One region of the Rhodococcus wratislaviensis genome, then DNA from elsewhere that is predicted to be linked to it. Evidence: riboswitches for the same ligand, from Rfam matches in the RefSeq annotation. Region 1 holds a riboswitch; each other region holds the start of a gene.
The links. Region 1 has a riboswitch for thiamine pyrophosphate ahead of WKC72_RS14960 (TenA family protein). Riboswitches for the same ligand answer to the same signal wherever they lie in the genome.
Positions count from the first base shown of each region.

Region 2: linked by a shared signal. The riboswitch ahead of WKC72_RS36055 (3-oxoacyl-ACP reductase) and the one ahead of WKC72_RS14960 (TenA family protein) in region 1 are both predicted to bind thiamine pyrophosphate.
Region 3: linked by a shared signal. The riboswitch ahead of thiO (glycine oxidase ThiO) and the one ahead of WKC72_RS14960 (TenA family protein) in region 1 are both predicted to bind thiamine pyrophosphate.

Region 1 is NZ_CP150488.1:3,278,911-3,286,797, reverse strand. It holds gene WKC72_RS14995 (DUF4185 domain-containing protein) at 1-576, shown strand, start outside; gene WKC72_RS14990 (GNAT family N-acetyltransferase) at 640-915, shown strand; gene WKC72_RS14985 (DUF3558 domain-containing protein) at 899-1,438, shown strand; gene WKC72_RS14980 (DUF3558 domain-containing protein) at 1,435-1,965, shown strand; gene WKC72_RS14975 (MFS transporter) at 2,049-3,290, shown strand; gene WKC72_RS14970 (carboxylesterase/lipase family protein) at 3,283-4,836, opposite strand; gene WKC72_RS14965 (NUDIX domain-containing protein) at 4,948-5,625, shown strand; TPP riboswitch at 5,684-5,779, shown strand; gene WKC72_RS14960 (TenA family protein) at 5,773-6,495, shown strand; gene WKC72_RS14955 (ABC transporter substrate-binding protein) at 6,480-7,520, shown strand; gene WKC72_RS14950 (ABC transporter permease) at 7,498-7,887, shown strand, end outside.
Region 2 is NZ_CP150488.1:7,885,099-7,892,985, forward strand. It holds gene WKC72_RS36015 (fumarylacetoacetate hydrolase family protein) at 1-539, shown strand, start outside; gene WKC72_RS36020 (VOC family protein) at 551-1,477, shown strand; gene WKC72_RS36025 (hypothetical protein) at 1,503-1,724, opposite strand; gene WKC72_RS36030 (C40 family peptidase) at 1,994-2,398, shown strand; gene WKC72_RS36035 (Lsr2 family protein) at 2,467-2,808, opposite strand; gene WKC72_RS36040 (hypothetical protein) at 2,950-3,129, shown strand; gene WKC72_RS36045 (CitMHS family transporter) at 3,131-4,534, opposite strand; gene WKC72_RS36050 (LLM class flavin-dependent oxidoreductase) at 4,655-5,950, opposite strand; gene WKC72_RS36055 (3-oxoacyl-ACP reductase) at 5,952-6,716, opposite strand; TPP riboswitch at 6,765-6,869, opposite strand; gene WKC72_RS36060 (MarR family winged helix-turn-helix transcriptional regulator) at 6,942-7,394, shown strand; gene WKC72_RS36065 (organic hydroperoxide resistance protein) at 7,397-7,819, shown strand; gene WKC72_RS36070 (oxidoreductase) at 7,841-7,887, opposite strand, start outside.
Region 3 is NZ_CP150488.1:2,667,284-2,675,170, forward strand. It holds gene WKC72_RS11985 (hypothetical protein) at 1-738, opposite strand, end outside; gene WKC72_RS11990 (NUDIX domain-containing protein) at 863-1,621, shown strand; gene thiE (thiamine phosphate synthase) at 1,622-2,320, opposite strand; TPP riboswitch at 2,345-2,459, shown strand; gene thiO (glycine oxidase ThiO) at 2,456-3,523, shown strand; gene thiS (sulfur carrier protein ThiS) at 3,526-3,750, shown strand; gene WKC72_RS12010 (thiazole synthase) at 3,743-4,510, shown strand; gene WKC72_RS12015 (ABC transporter ATP-binding protein) at 4,624-5,565, shown strand; gene WKC72_RS12020 (ABC transporter permease) at 5,565-6,359, shown strand; gene WKC72_RS12025 (M20/M25/M40 family metallo-hydrolase) at 6,505-7,887, shown strand, end outside.

The DNA.
Region 1 (7,887 bases):
GGCGAGTGGGACACCAATGCGTCCGGCATCGCGTACTCCGTGGACAACGGCGAGAACTGGGTCACCGACCCCCTGACGCTGCGGCCCAACGTGCCGGGCACGGGCGCCGAGAACTTCCAGATGGGCTCGTACGTCAAGCACGACGGATTCGTCTACGCGTTCGGCACGCCGTCGGGTCGCTCCGGCGACGCCCGGTTGTCGCGGGTGAAGGAAGCGGACATCCGGAACCTCACTCTGTACGAGTACTGGGACGGCAAGGCGTGGGTGAAGGCCAACGCGACCGTCGCCGCACCGGTCATCCCCGGACCGGTCAGCGAGTTGTCGGTGCAGTTCAACCAGTACCTCGGTCAGTTCGTGGCGATGTACACCGATGCCGGCAATTCGGTGGTCATGCGCCGGTCCGACCACCTCGAATCCGGCTGGAGCGAACCCGAGGTGCTGGTGAGCAGCCGGGACGTGCCCGAGCTGTACGGCGCGTACATGCACCCGTGGTCGCAGGGATCCGATCTGTATTTCCTGGCCACCACCTGGTCGGACTACAACGTCATGCTGCTGCGCACCGACCTCGCGGACTGACGGTAATCTGCGAGTGACAGCGTGCGCGGGTCAGCGCACGCCACACGAGCAGAGGAGCGGTCTGTGGCGGCCACGGTGGAGCACGACGTGTCGGAATCCCGGTTCGAGATCTACCTCGACGGCCAGCTGGCCGGATACGCCGACTACTTCGAGCGGAACGGTGCCCGCGACTTCCACCACACCGTGACGTACCCGCAGTTCCGCGGGCAGGGTCTGGCCGCGGAGGTGGTGAAGGCCGCCCTCGACGACACGAAGTCCCGCGGGCTCACCGTGATTCCGTCGTGCTCGTACGTCGAGAAGTACATCGCCGAGAATCCGAGCTATGCGGAGCTCGTCTGATCCGGTCCGCCTGACCGTTCGCGCGACGTGCCTGGTCGCCGCGGCGGTCGTGCTGGCCGGCTGCGGTTCCGGCGACGGTTCCGAGACCGGTCCGGCGTCCGCGCCGACCACGTCGGTGTCCGCTCAGCCCGGCGCGTTCGTGGGTGAATGCGGCTCGCTGACCGACGCCGAGGTGTACGAGCGGGCCGGGATCACCGGGCTCACCCCGGTGTCGCGCAACGGGATCAAGTGCCGGTGGGAAGCGGACGGCGGCGAACGGTACGTGATGTTCACCTGGTACCGGGGCAGCCCCATCGACCGGGAACGGTCGGTGGCCAAGGGCATCGGTCACGAGGTCCACGACCTCGAGATCGCCGGGCATCGCGGATTCTCCTCGCAGAACGTCGGGTTCTGCGAGGTCGCGCTCGGCACGGGTGCCGACTTCGTGCACTGGCTGGTCCGCTACGGCACGGGCACCGCACCCTCCGACCCGTGCGCGGCCCCGACCGCGCTCGGCCGGCTGACGTTGGAGAAGGTCAAATGAGCGGCGGCCGCCGGCTCGCCGCGGCGGTGGCGGCGGCGGCGATGATGCTGGCCGGGTGCGGCACCTCCGTCACCGGCCACCCCCTACCCGAAGGCGCGGCCGCCGCCGAAGAAGGCGGCTCGCCGCAGTTCGACAAGCTCCTCCGCGAGTGCGACGCGGTCCCGAACGACAAGATCGCGGAGACCCTCCACGGCGCCGGCATCGACCAGTACTTCTTCGGCGCGGTGTGCATGTGGACGGTGTCGTCCGCCGCCGGATCGATCGACGTGACGTTCGGCTGGTTCGAGAACAACTCGCTGCAACGGGAGCGGAGTGTGGCGGACCAGCTGGGCTACCAGGTGGAAACCACGTCGATCGCGGGCACGTCGGCGTTCAGCGCCCGGCGCCCGGGTGATTCGGCGACGTGCGGGATCACCGCCGCCTATTCCGGCGTCATCACCTGGTGGGTGCAGCAGCGCTCGGGCACCGGCGACCCGTGCGACGGAGCGCGCACTCTCGCCGAACTGACCCTGCAACGCAACCAGTAGCGGCCGAAATTCGGTCGCGGTTGCCTCGACCTCGCTGTTAGCGTCGAAGGACCACCGATCGAGCCGACCAGAGGACCCTTGCCGTGACCGCCACCGAGACGGCTGTGACTCGCCGGTTCGGGCCCCTGATCCTCCTGAACCTCGCGACGCTGTTCTCGTCCACGGGCAACGGCATCGCGATCGTCGTGCTGCCCTGGCTCGTGCTCGAGAGGACCGGTCGCGCGTCCGACGCCGCGATCGTCGCGGGCGCGGCCACGCTGCCGCTGCTGTTGTCGAGCCTGTTCGCGGGCACGTTCGTCGACCTGTTCGGGCGTCGCCGTACGTCGATGATCTCCGACTGCCTGTCCGCCCTGTCGGTGGCGGCCATCCCGGTGATCGCGAACACCACCGGCCTCACCGTCACGGTGATCGCCGTCCTCGCCGCGATCGGCGCGGCGTTCGATCCGGCCGGGATCGCGGCGCGGGAGTCGATGCTGCCCGCCGCCACCAAGTCCGCCGGATGGTCCCTCGACCGGATGAACAGCCTCTACGAGGCCAACTACAACGTGGCGTATCTCGTCGGACCGGGCATCGGCGGCGTCCTCATCGCCACAGTGGGTGCGGTGAACACGTTGTGGGTCACCGCCGTCGGCTTCGTGCTGTCCGTGGTGACCATCGCGTTCCTGCGACTCGAGAACGCAGGCAGACCCGACACGGCCACGCGCCCGACGTCCATCTGGCACGGCACGCTCGAGGGCCTGAAGTTCGTGTGGCACAACCGGCTCCTGCGGACGATCGCTCTCGTGGACATGGCGGTGGTCGCGCTGTACATGCCCGTCGAATCGGTGGTGTTCCCGGTGTACTTCACCGAACTCGACAAGCCCGCGCAACTGGGTTCGGTCCTGATGGCGCTCAGCATCGGCGGCGTGGTGGGCGCCCTCGCGTACGGACCGCTCGCGCCGTTCGTGTCGCGCAGGATGCTGATGGTGGTGGCGGTGACGGTGCTGGGCGCGGCCATGGTCGCGATGGCGTTCCTGCCGCCGCTGTGGGCGATTCTGGCGCTGGCCCTCCTGCAGGGTCTCGTGTTCGGTCCGGTCGGCCCGATCGCCAACTACGCCATGCAGACTCGTAGTCCGGAGCACATGCGCGGACGGGTCACCGGAGTCATGACGTCCACCGCGTACGCCGCGGGCCCGTTGGGCTACCTGCTGGCCGGCCCCCTCCTCGACAAGTGGGGCATCCAGCCGACGTTCTTCGTGCTCGCGATCCCGGTCCTGATCATCGGGCTGGCGTGCTTCGCGCTGCCCGTGCTGAAGGAACTGGACGACAAGGTGCCCGTCAGTTGAAGCCCATGACGTCGTTTCCCCAGGCGATCCGCATCTCGTGGTCGGGATCCTTCACGAGACTGTCCGCGCCGTCGATCAGTAGCGTCGAGCGGTTCTCCTCGTCGTAGGGCGCCCAGTGCTTGGACCCGTCCAGCGCGGCGGGGACACCGTGCCGCGCGAACGCGAGCCACCGGCGCTGGATCCGGCCCGACACCTCGAGCGCCGTCTTCCGGCCGCCGAGCCAGAACGTCGGGTCGATGTTGAGGGTGTCGAAATTGCCGAAGACGTACGGGAGTTCGGTGGCATGCCCCGCTCCGATGCGCGCGGCCTTGAGCATCGGCGTTGCCTGATCGAACCGGTACATCCACGTCGGTGAGTGCCTGCTGTGGGCGTCGGCCACCCACAGCGCGGGCATCCGGAACGCGGCGTCCCGCGACATCGCGAGCGCGCCCTTCGGCTTGCCGCGGTCCGGGTACGCCGACAGGATGTCCGCGAGGCGGGCGGCGGGCAGTTCGGGGTGATCGGCCGCGATCGCCCTCAGCATCTCCTGCACCGAATCCGACGTAACCGGTAGCAGAGGCGATTTCATGAACTTGAAGATCGACGACTCGTCCTTGTTGGAACCGATGATGAGGGGGATGCGGTGCGAGTAGCCCTTCTGGAACGCGGCCACCGGGTAGCGGGGCAGGAAGTCGCGGTCCACTACGGGCGCCATCGCGAGGGTGCCCGGAATCCTGGTCGGCACCTCGTTGACGAGGGTGTCGCTGGCCTCGATGACCGTGCGATACGGAAGGTGCAGCAGCGTGTCGATCTGCGCGGGTTCCACCTCGAGGATGTCGAGGAACTGCTTCGCGACGGTGGCCGCCCGCTCGCTCCCGTAGACCGACGTGGCGGGTGGGCTCTGGGCGATCGCGCGGTGGAACAGTCCCTCCGCGCTCGGACACGTCATCAGCGTGGTGATCGACCCGGCGCCGGACGACTCCCCGAACACCGTCACCTCGTCCGGGTCACCGCCGAACGACGCGATGTTGTCGCGCACCCATTCGAGGGCCGCGACCTGGTCACGCAGCCCGCAGTTGGTCTCGAACACCCGCCCGGCCGTCGAGAACGACGACAGGTCGAGGAAGCCGAGCGCCCCCACCCGGTAGTTGAACGAGACCAGCACGACGTCGCCGAGGGTGGACAGGATGCGCCCGTTGTAGATGCCCTGAGCTGCGGTTCCCAGGCAGTACGCACCGCCGTGGATCCACACCATCACCGGCCGGGGGTTGCCGTCGGGTCTCGGGGCCCAGACGTTGACGGACAGGCAGTCCTCGTCCATCTCGAGTCCCGCGTCGATCGGGACGGCGGTGCCGTGTCCCTGCGGCGCCATCGGGCCGAAGTCGACGCAGTCGCGCACACCGTCCCACGGCGCGGGCGGGACCGGCGCGCGAAACCGCAGATCGCCGATGGGGGCCGCGGCGAACGGGATGCCCTTCCACGCGTAGACGTCACCCTCGGGGTAGCCACGCACCTCGCCGTCCCGGGCACGGACGACGAGCGTGTCGCCGGACTTGTCGACCTCCACGGACGGACCTCCTCACGCAGCTCGTGCCGGGAATCTCTCGTCAAACTACCAACGATGAGCAGGCAGGACCGATCGAACAGATATAGATCAACCGTGCGCTAACATTCCTGCGTGGCCGCATGGACCGATTCCGAGGGCAAGAGCCTCCTCGACTATCCGCGCCCGTCGGTGGCGGTCGACGTCGCCGTCCTCACCGTCGACGGCACGGAATTGAAAGTCCTTGTGGTTCCGCGCCGTACGGGCGAGCTCGCACTCCCCGGCACCTTCCTCCACGAGGGTGAACGACTGCAGGACGCCGCCGAGCGGTGCCTGCGCATCAAGGCCGGCCTGAGTGGCACCGAATTCCATCAGCTGGCGATGCTCGACGATCCCGGCCGCGACGACCGCGGGTGGGTGCTGTCGATGACGCACGGGGCCGCGCTGCCCCGCACGGCGCTCCCCCGCGACACCCTGTTGATCACCGTCGACGACGACCGGGTGACGCAGGAGCTGGCGTTCGACCACGCGGACGTCGTCGCCCTCGCCGTCGCCGACCTGCGAGAGCGGTACGCGCGGTCCGTCGACCCGTCCGGCCTGGCCGGCGACACGTTCACGGTGCTCGAACTCCGCCGGGTCTACGAGGTGGTGTTCGGACGTCCCCTGCCGAAGGACTCGTTCCGGCGGCACATGATGCCTGCCCTCGACAACACCGGCGACATGGCCGTCGTCGGGACCGGCCGGCCCGCGGAGATCTACACGCGCGGCCCTGCACCTCTCCCGCCGAGCGCGGCCGCTTTTCTCGCCGGCTGAGCCCGTCCACCGACCCGGGGCCTTTCCGCCCGCGGCACGGCCGGTGCTAGGGTCGGCTTGTTCTGACACGGGGTGCTCCGCACGGGCGGGGCTGAGAACACACCCGGGAACCTGCTCAGGTAATGCTGACGAAGGGATGTCAACGTTGTGAATAGCTCTGTCCAAGACGCTGCCGGCGCAGGCCAGCACGCCCGATTCACGGACCACTTGTGGGACCGGACCAAGGTGCTGCGCGAGGCGATCGACGAACTCGAGTTCCTGCGCCGCCTCGGCGACGGAACCCTGCCGCTGGACGTGTTCCGCACGTACATCGAGCAGGATTTCCTGTACCTGACCGGGTACGCGAAGGCGCTCTCCCTGGTGGCCGCGCACGCGCCGGGCCCCGTGGAGGCCGGCTTCTGGGCGGGCTCGGCGGCCGAGGCCGCCACGGTCGAGGCGACGCTGCACCAGAATCTGCTGACGAGCGGGCGACTTCCCGCGTCGGACGTGGAGCCGCTGCATTCGCCTGCCTGCCTCGGGTACATCTCCTACCTGACGGCCGTCGCCGCCACCGAGCCGTACGCGGTGGCCGCGGCCGCGGTGCTGCCCTGCTTCTGGATCTACGCCGACGTCGGGCACCGGCTCGCGGCGAGCGCCCGTGAGGTGCTCTCCGCCGACCCGTCGCACCCCTACGCGCAGTGGGTGACCACCTACGACGCGGAGGAATTCCACGCTGCCGTCGCGACGGCCCGCGAACTCGTGGACGCCGCGGCCGAGGCCTCGACCGACGCCCAGCGCGAGGCGATGGCGGAGGCGTTCGTGATCGCCAGCCGCTACGAACTCATGTTCTGGGACACCGCCCTCAACAAGCAGGAATGGCCGGCGTCGTGACACTCTTCTCTCGTACCAAACGCGCCGCCACCGCAGCCGTCGTCCTGGTCTCCGCTCTCTCGCTGCTCACCGGTTGCGCCGGTGACTCGCAGTCCGGCGACACCATCCGGTTCGCACTCGACTGGACACCGAACACCAACCACACCGGTCTGTTCGTCGCCCAGCAGGAAGGGTGGTTCGCGGACGCCGGACTCGACGTGCAGGTGCTGCCCTACAACGACACCTCGCCCGACACCCTGGTCGACGCCGGTAACGCGGAGTTCGGGGTGAGCTTCCAGAGTTCCGCGACGTTCTCGAAGGCCGCGGGCGCACAGACCACGTCGGTGATGGCTCCGCTGCAGCACTGGGCGACGGGCATCGCGGTGAAGGCCGATCGCGCCGACATCACCCGCCCCCGGGATCTGGACGGCAAGATCTACGCAGGCTTCGCGGACCCGGACGGCGAGGAGACGCTGAAGCAGATCATCCGGAACGACGGCGGCAAGGGCGAATTCACCACGGTCACGCTCGGCACCTCGGCCTACGAGGCCGTGTACTCCGGCACCGCCGACTTCACCGTGTCGTTCTTCGGCTGGGAGGGCATCGAGGCCGAGCACCAGGGCACCCCGATGCGCTACTTCCACTACACCGACTACGGCTTCCCGGATGCGTACGCGCTCGTCATCGAGGGCAACGAGCAGTGGATGGCCGACCATCCCGAGCAGGCCCGCAAGTTCGTCCAGGCGCTGCAGCGTGGATACCAGTTCGCCGCCGACCGGCCGGACGAGGCCGCGCAGATACTGATCGACGCCAACCCCGGCGCCTTCACGGACGAGTCCCTCGTGCGGGAGAGCCAGCAGATGCTGTCCTCCGAGTACATGAAGGACGGTTCCGGCAAGGTCGGGACACAGACGGCCGAGCAGTGGGCGGGGTACTCCGGTTTCCTGTTCAAGCACGGCCTGCTCACCGGCCCCGACGGGGCACCGCTGACCACGGAACCCGACTGGTCGACGTATTTCACCAATGAGTACCTCGCTCAGCCCTGACCCCAGTCTCCGTACCACGGCCCCGGGCACGTCCCCGCTGCTGCGGCGGGTGCTGCCCGCGGTCGTGGTCGTGGCACTGCTGGTCGTCGCATGGCAGGTGTACGTGACGGTCAGCGGTATCCGGCCGCAGGTGCTGCCGTCGCCGCTGCGGGTGGTCCAGCAGGGCTGGCGGGCGCGGGACGCCATCTCCGGTCACGCCTCCGCGACACTGCAGGTGACGCTGATCGGGTTCGCTGTGTCCCTGCTCTTCGCGTGGGCCCTCGCGGTGCTCGTGGACTTCTCGCCGTGGCTGCGCCGCGCGTTCGTTCCGCTGTTCGTCGTGTCGCAGACACTGCCGATCATCGCGATCGCGCCGCTGATGATCATC
Region 2 (7,887 bases), 3.9 Mb from region 1:
CCGGCCCCGACACCGACGTCGTGATTCCCGCCGGCGGCAACGTCGACTGGGAGATCGAACTCGTCGCCGTCATCGGCCGCGAAACCAGCGGAATCGACGAGGCCGACGCCTGGTCCCACGTCGCCGGCCTGACCGCCGGCCAGGACATCTCCGAACGGATCACCCAGACCCGCGGTCCCGCACCGCAATTCGGCCTCGGCAAGTCCTACGCCGGGTTCTCCCCACAAGGCCCCTGGCTGGTCACCCCGGACGAGTTCACCAATCCCGACGACCTCGAACTCGGCTGCACCATCGACGGCGAACAAGTGCAGAAAGGCCGCACCCGGGACCTGATCTTCCCCGTCCCGACGCTGATCGCCGCCCTCTCCCGCACCGTCACCCTCTACCCGGGAGACGTGATCTTCACCGGCACCCCCGCCGGCGTCGGTGTCGGCCGCAACCCGCAGCGGTTCCTGCAGGCCGGCGAGAAACTCGACAGCTGGATCGACGGCATCGGTCAGCTGCACCAGCGGTTCGTCGCCCACCCCGACGCGAAGTAGAGGACGCGATCATGCCACTGCACGGACTGGGCAAGATCACCCTCGGCGTCCCCAACGTCGACGACACCATCGCCTACTACACCGATTTCGGTCTCGGGCACCGCGGGGGCGGGGTGTTCGCCACCCGCAACGGCGGCGACCAACTCGAGATCGTCCACGCGCCCACGCGTCGACTGGTCGAGTTGACGGTCGCCGCCGACGACCCCGACGACATCGCCGCGATCACGGGGCGGCTGAGCGGGCTCGGTGTGGCGATCGACCGGAACGGCACGTCCGTCGGTGCCGTCGAACCGGTCACCGGCACCCGGGTGCGGGTCGCAATCCGGCCCCGGATCGTGATCGAGCCCGCGGTGTTGCCGACGCCGTACAACGGTCCGGGCCGGATCGACCGCTGGGGCCGGGCCCCGTTCCTGACCCGCGCCGAGCCGGTGCGTCCCCGCAAGCTCGGGCACGCGGTGATCGGGTCCACCGACCTCGAGACGACGATGAAGTTCTTCACCGACGGTCTCGGATTCAAGGTCAGCGACTACATGGGCGACAAGGCGGCGTTCCTGCGCTGCTCGGTCGAGCATCACAACGTGCTCGTCATGTCCGCACCGGTGAACTTCATGCATCACTCCAGTTGGCAGGTCGACGACATCGACGAGGTCGGGCGCGGCGCCCACGCGATGCTCGACGGCAACCCCGAACGCCACATCTGGGGTCTCGGCCGGCACTATGCCGGCGCGAACTTCTTCTGGTACCTCAAGGACCCGGCCGGGAACTTCTCGGAGTACTACTCCGACATGGACACCGTCCCCGAAGACGAACTCTGGAGCCCGGAAGTGCTGCACGGACTCCATGGCCTCTACGCCTGGGGGCCGCCGCCGCCCCCGTCGTTCCTCGAACCGGACGACCTCGCCGCCCTCATGACCGGGGCACACTGCAGCACGGGGTGACGAGCGGTCTCGGAATTCGGTGCCCTCAGATCAGTTCGACGACGGTCCCCAGGTCGTGCACGTGCTCGGTGTCCGACGGCCCGGGGGCCGGCGCGATGTCGCCGCGTGCCGTGTGTGCCATCGATCGTGCCTCGCCCGCGGCGAAGGCAACCGGTACAGCCACGACGACGGACAGGAGGGCAGCTCCCGCGTCGAACGCCAAGCGCGCGACACCGAAAGCACAGTTCGCCGATTCTCGGATCGTCATCGTCCGCCTTCCTTCATCCCAGTCCACAGGACGTAGCGGACCACTCCTTTTGACTTAACAATTACCCGTTCGACGTTACGAGGGGCCTGCACTACTCGCGAGTACCAAACCGACCAGATCGAATGATTTCGTCGCCGGCCGTCGAATCCGGCGACGGAGGCAGCGAAAGACAGGCACGTCTCCAGGTAATTCGGCCGGTGCACCCAGACCGCGCGAGGGCCACTCTGTAAGCAGCGACACCACACCGAGTGCACTGGAGTAACGACGGCATGGACCCACACACCGGGAACCACGGATATCAGCTGGTTCACACCTTCCGCCCGCCTCCGGTGCGGCCAGGGCGCCAGGCACTGCACGCCGCCGCATCCAGAATCGGAATCCCGTGCACCCTCGGCGCCGGTGACCACCGCGCCTTCGACAGCTCCGGTCTCGTCCAATGGGCCTACAAGCAGGCCGGCATACCGGTTCCGCGCACCACCTACGAGCAACTCCGACACGGGACCGCCGTGGACGCGAGCGACCTGCAGCCCGGTGACGTCGTCCTCTTCTACGGGGGCGGCCACGCGGGGATCTACGCAGGAAACGATATGGTTGTCCACGCACCCGCTCCGGGACGCCCGGTCACGCGAGTAGCCATGAGCTCCATGTCATTTCACGCAGCGCGCCGGTACTGACGGCCGAGCAGACCCCAGCCGACCCCGACAGCGCGACCGGAGGCGCCGACCACCCGCGGAACCGTGGCTCAGTGAGCGGCGTTGTACGCTTCCTCGATCTCGGCAGGAATACGTCCACGCGTGGACAACTCGTACCCCTGCGACGTCGCCCATTCCCGAATTTCCTTCGCCTGGCTACGCCCCTGCGACGGTGCCACTGCAGGAGTCGGCCGACGCTTCCTTCCACCGACCCGAGTTGCATGTTCGATGTAGTAGTCGAGAGTCTTGTGGAATTCTTTGGCGTTCTTGACCTTCAGATCGATCTCGTAGTCGACGCCGTCGACAGAGAACGGAATGGTCTCCCCCTTACCGTTCTTGATCGGAGTTCCGTCGATGTCGTCGATGCGTTCGACAACAACTTTGCGCGCCACAGTTCCACTCCTTCATCGTCGATAACCCGGGGAACACTACGTCGAAGTATTGTTCACCTGCCAATCCCCGACGGAGTTTTCGAACTGCAAACCCCGGGTCCGCCTGATTGGAGCACCCCGCTGTCGGGGTATTCGTCGGACATGACACCGAAGGACGCATCCGGACCGAAGACCACGACCACCGACAGCGGCGCCCCGGGCGCGGACAAGGATGTGATGTCCGATCCGGCCGAGGACGACAAGAGTTCGGGCGCCGACTGGAGCGGCGAAGGTGGCGCGACCCCTGAGGGGCCCGCCACCGACACCGACACCGAGGACTAGGTCACCAGGGGATCTGCCCGAGGACCACACCGATCACCAGCATCGACAGCGACACCAGTGCGGCGCGCCACAGCACCTTCTTGTGATGGTCGGCCAGCGGGACACCCGCCAGGGTCACGAGCAGGAGGATGGCCGGGACGAGGGGGCTCTGCATGTGGAACGTCTGGCCGGTGATGGATGCGCGGGCCATCTCGACCGGCTCGATGCCGTACGTGGCCGCCGTCTCGGCGAGCACGGGCATGATGCCGAAGTAGAAGGCGTCGTTGCTCATGAAGAACGTGAACGGCAGGCTCAGGATGCCCGTGATGACGGCCAGGTGCGGTCCGAGCGACGCCGGGATGATCTCGAGCAGCCACTGCGCCATGGCCTCGACCATTCCGGTGCCCTGGAACACGCCGGTGAGCACGGCCGCGGCGAACACCATCGCGACCACGGAGACGATGCTCGACGAGTGGCGGGTGATCGCTTCCTGCTGTTCCTTGACCCGCGGGAAGTTCACCGTCAGCGCGATCGATGCGGCCACCATGAACAGGACCGGGATCGGCAGCACGTCCATCACGAGCACGACGAGGAGCGCCACGGTCACGAGCGCGTTGAACCACAGCAGCTTCGGCCGCAGCGTTGGCCGCTCGGGATCGAGACCGTCGACGAAGCCCTGGCCGTCGTCCGATCCGGCGTCGCCGGAGCCGCCCCCGGTTCGGGGTGTGTCACCGTTGCCCCCGGATCCGGTCGCGGACCGGCGGAGGCCGGAGCCTGCGGAGACGAGGAGGCGTTCGTCGGTGAGTTCGAGCGTGCCGATGCGGCGGCGTTCGCTGTAGCCCAGCTGCACGGCGAACAGCAGCACGACGAGCAGTCCGACCACCAGCGACGGGATCATCGGGACGAACACGTCCGACGGCGAGATTCCCAGCGCGGCGGCGGCCCGGACCGTCGGCCCACCCCAGGGGACGATGTTCATCGCGCCGTTCGCCAGGCCGGCGACCACCGTGAGGACCACGGGGCTGACCTTCAGCTTCATGTACAGCGGCAGCAGTGCGGACGTCACGATGATGAATGTCGTGGATCCGTCACCGTCCAGCGACACCACCATCGCGAGCACCGCGGTGCCGACGACGAGCCGCATGGGGTCGTTGCGGACGAGCCGGAGGATGAGTTTCACCAGCGGGTCGAACAGGCCGACGTCGATCATGATTCCGAAGAAGATGATCGCGAAGAACAGCAACGCGGCTGTCGGTGCCAGCGCCTTGATCCCGTCGGTGATCATGTCGCCGACGCCGAGGCCCGCCCCGGCCGCGATCCCGAAGGCGACCGGGACCGCGATCAACCCGACCACGGGAGTGGCCCGTTTGGACATGATCAAGAACATGAACACGGCCACCATCAGAAAGCCGAGTGCTACCAGCATTGCCACTCCTCGTCCGAACTCGCGTCGTGGTGTGATCGCGATAACCGCCAGTGTCGGGGGGAGGGACGCTCACAGTCACTGTTGCGTACTTAGAGAAGGTTGTGTTCTTTGTGGTGGCAACTACGGGCGACCCCGGAGATGGTCGCGCAGAGTCTCTGTCTCATACTCCGCGCGGAACAGCCCCCGCTTCTGCAGGACGGGGATCACCTCGTCGACGAAGTCGGCGAGGCCATTCGGGTAGAGCGGCGGCATCAGGTTGAAGCCGTCGGCCCCGCCGCTGCGGAACCACACCTCGATCTCGTCGGCGATCGATTCCGGGGTTCCGATCATGGTGCAGTGTCCGCCGCCTGCCGCCAGCGTGCCCAGCAGCGACCGCACGGTGGGACGGTCCTTCTCGATGATGCGGAGGATCGTGTCGTACCGGCCCTGCGGCCCGGTGAACTCCGACAGCGGCGGCAGCGCGGGAACGGGTGCGTCCAAGTCCCAGGCACTGCAGTCCTGCTGGACGAACATCGACAACTGCGCCAGCGACTGTTCGACGGGCAGGAGCGCGTCGAGTTCCGCCTTCTTCCGCCGGGCCTCCCCGCTGGTCGAGCCGACATAGGTCACGAGACCGGGCATCACGACCACCGCGTCGGCGTCGCGGCCGGCCGTGCGGATGCGCCGCTTCACGTCGGTGTAGTAGCTCTGTGCGGCCGAGAGGTCGTAGGCGACGGCGTAGATGCCCTCGGCGCACCGGGCGGCCAGGTCGCGGCCCTGATCGGACGCGCCCGCCTGGAACAGCACGGGACGACCCTGCGGTGAGTGCGGCACGTTCAGCGGACCGTCCACGAGGAAGTGCTTTCCCCGATGCTCGACCGGCTTCACCTTGGCCGGGTCCGCGAAGATGCCCTCCCGGTCGAGCACGAGCGCATCGGGCTCCCACGAATCCCACAGAGCGAGTGCCACATCGACGAATTCCGCGGCGCGCGAATAGCGCTCGTCGTGGGGAGGCATCTCCTCGAGTCCGTGATTGCGCGCCTCCGCGTCGAACATGGACGTCACCACGTTCCAGCCGACGCGGCCGCCGCTGATGTGGTCGAGCGACGCCAGCATCCGGGCGGCGTGGAACGGTGTGTAGAACGTGGTGGACACCGTCGTCACCAGTCCGACCCGCTCCGTCGCCCGCGCCATCGCGGACAGCGCGGTGAGCGGTTCGAGGAACCACATGCCTCCGGACGCGGGGTCGCGCACCGAATGCCCGTCCGCGAAGAACACCGCATCGAGGCAGCCCCGCTCCGCGGTCTGCGCCAACTCCTCGTAGTAGGTGATGTCGCAGAGTCGCTCGACCTGGGACGACGGGTGCCGCCACGCGGCGCCGTGGTGCCCGCAGCTGTAGAGGAACGCGTTGAAGTGCAGTTGCCGGGCGTCGCTCATGTCAGTCCTTGACCAGTCCGCCGTCGACGACGAGGTTCTGGCCGGTCACCGCACGCGACCACGGGGACGCGAAGAACAGCACCGCGTCGGCGAACTCGTCGGGGGTGGTGACCCGCTGCAGCGGGGTGCTCGCCGCGATGAGGTCGAACACCTCGTCGGGAGTGGCAGCGCTCGCGTCGGTGGTGCGGAGCAGCCCGCCCGAGACCATGTTGACGGTGATGCCGTCGGGACCGAGGTCGGAGGCGAGCGTGCGGGTCAGCGACAGCGCCGCCGCCTTGGCTGCCGTGTAGTCGTGGTACGGGACGACCGGGTTCTGGAACAGGTTGGTGCCGATGTTCACGATCCGGCCGAACCCGAGCGAACGCATGCCCGGCAGCGCGGCCTGCGTCGTGTGCAGTGTCGCCTTCACGCTGCCACGCAGCTGCGCGTCGAAGGCATCCCACGTGATGACGTCCGCCTTGTCGCGGGCGTCGCCGTTGAAGGAGAAGTCGGCGAGCGCGTTGTTGATCACCGTGGTCACCGGGGAGCCGAAGTGCTCCTCCGCCGCGGAGAACAGCGCCGCCACCTGTCCGGCATCGGTGACGTCGCCCCGGAGCGCGACCGCACGGTCCGCGCCCAGGGAGGCCGCGAGTTCCTCGGCCGCCTCCCGGCTGCTCCGGTAGTTCACGATCACCCGCGCGTCCTGCGCCGCGAACGACCGCACGATGGCGGCGCCGAGGCCCCGTCCACCGCCGGTCACCAGGACGATCTGCTTGTCGAGCTGCATGCTGTCACCTTCCGTTCGGTCGGCGACGAGATATCGGATGAGCGCATACGGCCGTCTCCGCGACATCCCTTCGCCGGCATTACCCAGTTCAGGTTCGACGGGTGTGTTCTCAGCCGTCCGGCTCGTCGCCGGGCAGCACCCCGTGTCACTGGCCAACAGTGTAAGCGCAATCACCGTTTTTGATTCTTGGTTGTGCACAACCTAGTTGTGTGCAACTATTCGGTGGTGACCGACAACCTCGCCCTCGACCGCCAGGTGTGCTTCGCGCTGTACTCGGCTTCCCGGGCGATGACGGCGAGATACCGGTCGATGCTCGACTCGCTGGGAGTGACCTACCCGCAGTACCTCGTGCTGCTGGTTCTCTGGGAACAGGACGGTCGCGGAGTACGTGAGATCTGCGACGCCCTCGACCTCGACACCGGCACGCTGTCGCCACTGCTCAAGCGGCTCGAAACCCTGGGCCTGGTCGAACGCAGGCGCTCGTCCGCCGACGAGCGCCGCGTCGGGATCCACCTCACCGAGAAGGGTGCGGGCCTCCGCGCCGCCGCGGAGGCCATCCCCGCGGAACTCGCCCAGTCGACGGGAATGGACATCGACGAACTCGTCGCCCTCCGAAACACCCTGTCGCGGCTCACCGAATCGCTCCACAGCGTCAACACCCCTACAGGAGAGAAGTAACCATGAAGATCGTCTACACAGCCGAAGCCCTCGCCACCGGAGAAGGACGCAACGGCCACGCCCGCACATCCGACGGCCGGCTCGACCTGAACCTCGCGATCCCCACGGAGATGGGTGGGTCCGGCGACGGCACCAACCCCGAGCAGCTGTTCGCCGCCGGATACGCGGCATGCTTCCACTCCGCACTCCAGCTGGTCGGCCGTCAGGCAAAGGCGAACGTCGCCGACTCGGCCGTCGGCGCCCGCGTCGGCATCGGCCCGACGGACGGCGGCGGATTCGGTCTCGCCGTCACCCTCGAGGTCTCCCTCCCCCACCTGCCCCGCGCCGAGGCGCTCGAACTGACCGAGAAGGCACACCAGGTGTGCCCCTACTCCAACGCCACCCGCGGCAACATCGACGTCACCCTCGAGGTCACCGAAGACTGAGAAATCCTGACGGGCGTCGGGTCACCCGAACTTGAACTCGACGCCCGTCAGGTCCTCCGACAGGGACC
Region 3 (7,887 bases), 610 kb from region 1:
GACGATCTGGGCGACGAGCAGCGCGACGAGGGCCACGAGGATCAGGATCAGCGCCAGCCAGGGCGGACGGGAGTAGTCCCGTTGGGTGTCCGCGACGTCGGCTTCCTGCTGGGCGTGCAACTGCTGCGCCATCGGCAGCATGCTCGTCTGCATCAGCGTGGACGCCTCGCTGAGGTAGGCCGCGCCGACGGGATGACCGGTGCGGTTGTTGGCGCGCGCGGTCTCGACGAGACCGGAGTAGACGCTGAGGTCGGTGGACATGGAGGCGAGCAGGCGCCGGCTGTCCACGTCGCTCGCCGCGAGCCCGCCGGACGCGTACACGAGGTCGCCGGAGGCCGTGCCGATCGCCTGCGTGTACGTGTCCCGGAGTTCGGGAGGTTCGAGACCGCCGGAGATGAACGCCGTCGTGGCCGCGGCATCCGCCACCGACAGGGCGCTGTACAGGTTCTGCGCCGAGAACGACAGCGGTTCCGTCTCGGCGAGGACAGTGTCGAGGGTGGCCTCCCTGCTGTTCACCGTCGAGGCGGCCAGGAGGCCGGCGGTCAGGGTGAGCAGGACCAGGAGGGCGCCGAGGGCGGTGAGCTTGGCGGGAGTCGACACCAGGAACGCGCGCAGTTCCTTGCGGCGTGCCACCGCGGGGTCGACGTCGTCGTCCGCGGCGGCGGACAATGCGCGGCTGCCCCGGGGTTCGATCGACGGTGCCTCCCGCAGAACCACCTCGCACCCCTCCTGTGTCATGGCCGCACTTTGTGGGGAGCATATAAGCAGCGGTCGGTTCACGACTGCCGACGGGCAGTTCCGGAAGAAACCGTTAGTGTGAGGGAACTGCAGGGAGACCCATCAGGTCGGACAGGGGTAGTCGATGCGTGGTGACGGTGACGGCTGGGCAACCGGGCCGGACGGCAGTCGTCATTGGGGCAAGCACGGTGCGGCCGGGTTGTTGCTGCGTGCGCCGCTCCCGGACGAGACGCCGGCCGTGCTTCTGCAGCACCGTGCGGCCTGGAGTCACCAGGGCGGCACCTGGGCGTTGCCCGGCGGTGCCCGGGACAGCCACGAGACCACCACCCACGCCGCGGTACGCGAGGCGCACGAGGAAGCCGGCATCGAGAGTGCAGCGATCCGTGTCCGCACCGAGGTCGTCACGATGAAGGCCGCGAGCGGCTGGAGTTACACCACCGTGATCGCCGACGCCGAACGCCCGCTACCCACCGTCGCGAACGGCGAGAGCACCGAACTGCGGTGGGTGCGGGAAACCGACGTCGCCGGGCTCCCGCTGCACCCGGGATTCGAAGCGGGGTGGCCGCAACTGCGCACCACCGAGGTGCGATTGCTGCTCGACCGGCACGACGTGCTGGGCGAACGCGGCGCGCTGGCGCAGTTGTCGAAGGCTCTGCCCCGCACGGTGCACCTGCCGGACGGCACGTACGGGTGGCTGCCGCGCGTCGAGGTGCTCGAGGCCCCGGACGCAGTCGGTCGCCTCGCCGAACCGGCCGGCCACGGCACCACGCTGGGAACGATGACGGCGGTCGTCACCACCGACCCCGACCTGATCGAACAGTTGCCGACCACCGTCGTGGTCCTGCCGCCCGCCACGGTGCTGAACTGGCTGGATCAGCCGTAACTACGCGTTCTGCTGCAACAGGGCGGACAGCGAGCGCGCGGCGGCCTGCGGGTCGCGGGCCTCGGTGATGGCCCGCACGACGACGATGCGGGAGGCTCCCGCGGCGAGGATCTCCGGAACCCGGGCCTCGTCGATGCCCCCGATCGCGAACCACGGGCGGTTCGGCTCGGAGTCGGCGGTCGATCGCACCAGATCGATGCCCGACGCGGTCCGCCCGGGCTTGGTGGGGGTGGCCCACACCGGTCCGGTGCAGAAGTAGTCGACGCCGTCCTCGATCGCCGCGAGGCTGGCCTGCGCGCGGCTGTGGGTGGAGCGGCCGATCAGGACGTCGGAACCCACTACAGTCCGTGCGTACGGGACGGGCAGGTCGCCCTGGCCGAGGTGCAGCACGTCGGCCCCGGCCGCCAGCGCCATGTCGGCGCGGTCGTTGACCGCGAGCAGCGCTCCGTGACGCCTGGCCGCGGCCGCGAGCACCGACAGCGCCGCGAGTTCGTCCCGGGCGTCCATCGTGCCGAACTTCTTCTCTCCGGCCGAGCCCTTGTCGCGGAGCTGGATGATGTCGACGCCGCCGGACAGCGCGGCCTCGGCGAACTGCGCCAGGTCGCCCTTCTCGCGCCGAGCATCGGTGCACAGATACAAACGTGCTGTTCCGAGGCGGCGCCGACGGTCCGTGAGGTTGCTGTGATGCGAGGTGGTCACGGCATGACGGTAGCCTCTACGGTGAAAGTGCAACACGGGAGTCCCGGGGAACGTGGGGCTGAGAGGGGCTCACGCCGAGCCCGACCGTCATACCTGACCCGGATCATGCCGGCGCAGGAAGTGAGGTGGAGTTCAATGGCGAGATCGGTATCCGTCGTCGGAGGCGGAGTGATCGGCCTGTCCATTGCGTGGCGAGCAGCCCGCAACGGCTGGTCGGTGAAGCTGTACGACCCGTCGATCGGTTCGGGGGCGTCCTGGGTGGCGGGCGGCATGCTCGCCCCGTTGTCCGAGGGCTGGCCCGGCGAGGAGAGCGTCCTCGAACTGGGGAGCGCGTCGCTCGACCGGTGGCCCGAATTCGGGAAGGAACTCGAGGCCGGAGCCGGCGTCGAGCTGTTCACGTCGGAGAGTTCGCTCACCGTCGCGCTGGACGGCGCCGACGCGGAGGACCTGCGGACCATCGCCGAATGGGTGGGTGCCCAGGGGCGGGAACTGCAGATCCTGAACCGTGCCGAAGTGCGCGCCCTCGAGCCGATGCTGGGGCGTGGAGTCCGATTGGGACTCTTGGCCGTCGAAGAACTGGCCGTGGACAACAGGCTGCTGTTGCAGGCGTTGCAGCGGTGCGCCGTCGACGCCGGAGTGGAGCTGATCGGGGAGGCCGTGCACAGCCTCGACCGGCTCGACACGGACCAGATCGTCGTCACCGCGGGCATCGCGTCCCCGGCCCTGTGGCCCGGGCTTCCGGTGCGCCCGGTGAAGGGCGAGATTCTGCGGTTGCGCTCGCGTCCGGGGGTGACTCCCGCACCGGGCCGCACCATCCGCGGCAGTGTGCACGGCAGGCCCGCCTACCTGGTTCCGCGAGCCGACGGCATCGTCGTCGGTGCCACCCAGTACGAGTCGGGCAACGACACGCAGGTCACGGTGGCCGGTGTGCGGGACCTGATCGCGGACGCCGAGGCGCTGATGCCCGCCATCGGCGAGTACGAACTGCGGGAGACCTCGGCGGGTCTGCGTCCGATGACGCCGGACAACCTGCCGCTGATCGGCCGGGTGTCCGATCGGGTCGTGGTGGCGACGGGACACGGCCGTAACGGCATCCTGCTCACCCCGGTGACCGCCGACGCGACGGTGGCATTGTTGGAGGGCTCGGCACTGGTCGAGGCGAAAGCCGCCGACCCCGAACGTTTCGAGAAAGTAGCGAGGTAGAGATGAGTGAGCAGCAAGTAGTGGTGCCGATCGGCATCAGCGTCAACGGTGAGGACCACGAGTTCACGGAACCGTTGACCGTCGCCGGGCTGCTGGAGGTGCTGAACCTGCCCACCAAGGGCATCGCGGTGGCCGTGAACGGCGCCGTGTTCCCGCGCGCCCGGTGGGACGAGCTCGTGGTCCGGGGCTGGGAGATCGAGATCCTCACGGCGGTGCAGGGTGGCTGACGCGACGCCCGGCGTGCAGAAGGGCCTCACGATCGCGGGCCGCACGTTCGGTTCACGGTTGATCATGGGCACCGGCGGCGCAGCCAACCTCACGGTGCTCGAAGAGGCGCTCGTCGCGTCCGGCACCGAGCTGACCACGGTCGCGATGCGCCGCGTCGACGCCGTCGGCGGCACCGGTGTGCTGGACCTGCTGCGCCGGCTCGACATCGCGCCGCTGCCCAACACCGCCGGGTGTCGCGGTGCTGCCGAGGCGGTGCTGACGGCGCAACTCGCCCGCGAGGCGCTCGAGACCGACTGGGTGAAGCTCGAGGTCATCGCCGACGAACGCACCCTGATGCCCGACGCCATCGAGTTGGTCAGCGCTGCAGAGCAACTGGTCGACGATGGTTTCATCGTCCTGCCGTACACCACCGACGACCCGGTTCTGGCCCGCAGGCTCGAGGACGTAGGCTGCGTGGCCGTGATGCCGCTGGGTTCGCCGATCGGCACCGGGCTCGGTATCGCGAACCCGCACAACATCGAGATGATCGTGGACGGTGCGGGGGTACCCGTCATCCTCGACGCCGGCATCGGGACGGCCAGCGACGCGACCCTCGCGATGGAACTCGGCTGCGATGCCGTGCTGCTGGCCACGGCTGTGACCAGGGCGAAGGACCCGGCACTCATGGCGTCGGCGATGCGCGGGGCCGTGGTGGCGGGCTACGAGGCGCGTCACGCGGGCCGCATTCCCAAGCGGTTCTGGGCGCAGGCGTCGTCGTAGTTCTCGGGGTCGCGTCGGGGTCCCGCTCAGGGTCCGACCGGTACCAGGGGACGAGTCGGGAGTAGACCTGCGGCCGATGCGCGCCGGCCGCAGGTTCCGGCATCCTTCTCACCATGATTGAAGTGAGGGGACTTTCAAAGACCTTCGGTGCGACGAAGGCGGTGGACAACCTGACGTTCAACGTGAAGCCGGGTATGGTCACCGGCTTCCTCGGCCCGAACGGTGCAGGCAAATCGACGACGATGCGCATGATCCTCGGGCTGGACCGCCCCACGGCGGGCAGCGCGTTGATCGACGGCAAACCGTACAGCGACCTGGTGCAGCCGCTGCGGACGGTGGGGGCTCTGCTCGACGCGAAATGGGTGCACCCCAACCGCTCGGCCCGCGCCCATCTGCAGTGGATGGCGGCGTCCAACTCGCTGCCGAAGAGCCGGGTCGACGAGGTGCTGCACCTCGTCGGGCTCACCGAGGTGGCCGGGAAGAAGGCAGGCGGGTTCTCGCTGGGCATGTCCCAGCGACTGGGCCTGGCCGCCACGCTCCTCGGCGACCCGAAGGTGCTGCTGTTCGACGAGCCGGTGAACGGGCTCGACCCGGAGGGCATCGTCTGGATCCGGAAGTTCATGCAGCGCCTCGCCGCGGAGGGGCGCACGGTGCTGGTGTCGAGCCACCTGCTGTCCGAGATGGCGCTCACCGCCGAACATCTGGTGGTCATCGGCCGGGGGCGTCTGATCGCCGACACCACCGTGTCCGAGTTCGTCAGCAAGTCCTCGGAATCGACGGTGCGCGTGCGGAGCCCACAGCTGGACGCGCTGCGGAGCGCGCTGACGTCCAACGGGCTCACCGTGCGCGAGGACGGATCCGACGGGCAGCAGGCGCTCGTCGTGGTGGATTCGTCGACGGACGTCGTCGGCGGGATCGCCGGTTCGCAGGGCATCGTCCTGCACGAGTTGGCATCTCAGCGCGGATCGCTGGAGGACGCCTTTATGAAGTTGACCGGAGACGACGTGCAGTACCACGCAGAGGGCGTCGAAGATGTGATGAGGGGTGCACTGTAATGGCTGTTCTCAATGCCGAACGGATCAAGATCACGTCGACGAGGTCGCCGTTGTGGTGCACGGTCATCATCATCGTGCTGGGTCTCGGTCTCGCCGCGGTCATCGGGCTGAGCGCGAAGGCCAGCATCAACTCCTTCAACAACCAGATCGCCGACGGTAAGCAACCGGATTTCGATCCGTTCCTGCCGCAGATGTCGGACGCGGTCGGCGGTGTCTCCGGATTCGGCGTGCTGGTCCTGATGATCCTCGCGGCGCTCGCCGTGACCAGCGAATACCGGTTCGGCGTCATCCGCACCACGTTCCAGGCCATCCCGAACCGCGCGTCCGTCCTTGTCGCGAAGGCCGGCCTGATCGGCGCGTTCGGCGCCGTGCTGACGTTCGTACTCACCTTCGGCGCGTACGCCATCGCCAAGGCGACCGCGGGTGACGAGGCCGGAGCGGCGCTCACCTTGTCGGGTGACGACGCGTGGCGGTCGATCTACGGCGTCCCGATCTACGCGTTCCTGTGCGTGGTTCTCGCCGTGGGTGTCGGCACCCTGCTGCGCCAGTCGGCGGGCGCGATCGCCCTGCTGCTGCTGTGGCCGCTGCTGATCGAGAGCCTGTTCAACCTGTTCGGCTCGTTCGGCTCGAAGATCATGCCCTTCCTGCCGTTCCTCAACGCCAACAACTTCCTGGGGGCGCCGCAGGGGGTCGAATTCCACTGGGGCCCGTGGGGCAGCCTCGTGTACTTCGCGGTGTTCGTCTTCGTGATCTTCGGGGCCGGCCTGGTGGTCGTCAACAAGCGCGACGCCTGACACCCGATACAGTACTTTCGCCTCGCTCCTCCGCCAGGTGATCGTCGGGAGACCTGGCTGAGGGTGACAGCGGGGCGGGAGCCTGTGGGCCGGTGCGAAATCCATTCGCGCCGGCCCACAGGTGCTTCTGCGTTAGGCTCCCGACATGCGACTACGGGGAGCATTCACAGTCGGAGTGGCCGGTGCGATGATCTTGGCCGGGTGCTCGTCGACGAGCGAACCCGATTCGCCGCCGGTCGACGCGAGCGCTCTCGCCGCCTCGGTCACCGAGGGCGGCGTGGTGGGGCACCTGGAGCAACTGCAGACGATCGCCGAGAACAACAACGGTAACCGCGCGGCCGGAACCTCCGGCTACGACGCCAGTGTCGACTACGTCGCACAGGTGCTGGAAGACAAGGGCTTCGACGTCCAGACCCCGGAATTCGAGTTCCACAAGTTCGACGTCCGGACTGAGGCCCTCAGGTCCGGCGACCGTGACTTCGAGGTGCGTGCACTGTCGTACTCACCGTCCACCGGTCCGGAGGGGATCACCGCCCGCCTGGTGCCCGCACCCAAGGACGAGAGTCCGGGATGCGAGGTCACCGATTACGACGGCCTCGACGTGACCGGGGCGATCGTCCTCGTGAACCGCGGGGTGTGCCCGTTCGCGGCCAAGCAACAGTTGGCCTCCGAGCGCGGCGCGGCAGGCGTGATCGTCGTCAACAACGAGGACGGACCGATGAGCGGCGGAACCCTCGGCGACCCGGACGTGGGCAAGGTGCCCACCGGCGGGGTGAGCAAGGCGGACGGGGCCGCACTCGAGCAGGCCGGGGGTGACGTCACCCTCACACTCGACACCACCACCGAGTCGAGCACCGCTCGCAACGTCATCGCCCAGACGAAGACCGGCTCGGCCGAGGACGTCGTGATGGTCGGCGCCCACCTGGACAGCGTCCCGGACGGTCCCGGCATCAACGACAACGGCACCGGCGTCGCCGCGACCCTCGAAACGGCCGTACAACTCGGCGGTTCCCCCGACGTCGACAACGCGGTGCGCTTCGCGTTCTGGGGCGCCGAGGAACTGGGTCTGCTCGGCTCGGAGGCCTACGTGAACAGCCTCAGCGAGGACCAGCGGAACGACATCGCGCTGTACCTCAACTTCGACATGCTCGGTTCCGTGAACGCCGGCTACCTGGCGTACGACGGCGACAACTCCGACAACGTCGGCGAGGGGCCCGGACCCGAAGGCTCCGCGGGCATCGAACGCACGTTCACCGAGTTCCTGCAGAGCAAGGGCGTCGCCGCGGACGGCACGGACTTCGACGGCCGATCCGACTACGGTCCGTTCATCGAGCACGGCATCCCGTCGGGCGGCGTGTTCAGCGGCGCCGACGAAACGAAGACGCCGGAGCAGGCGCAGAAGTGGGGCGGCACCCCGGGTGTGGTGTACGACGAGAACTACCACAGTGCGACCGACACCCTCGAGAACGTGAACCGGGCTGCGCTCGCCGAGAATGCCGCCGCGGTCGCATACGCCGTCGGGGTGTAC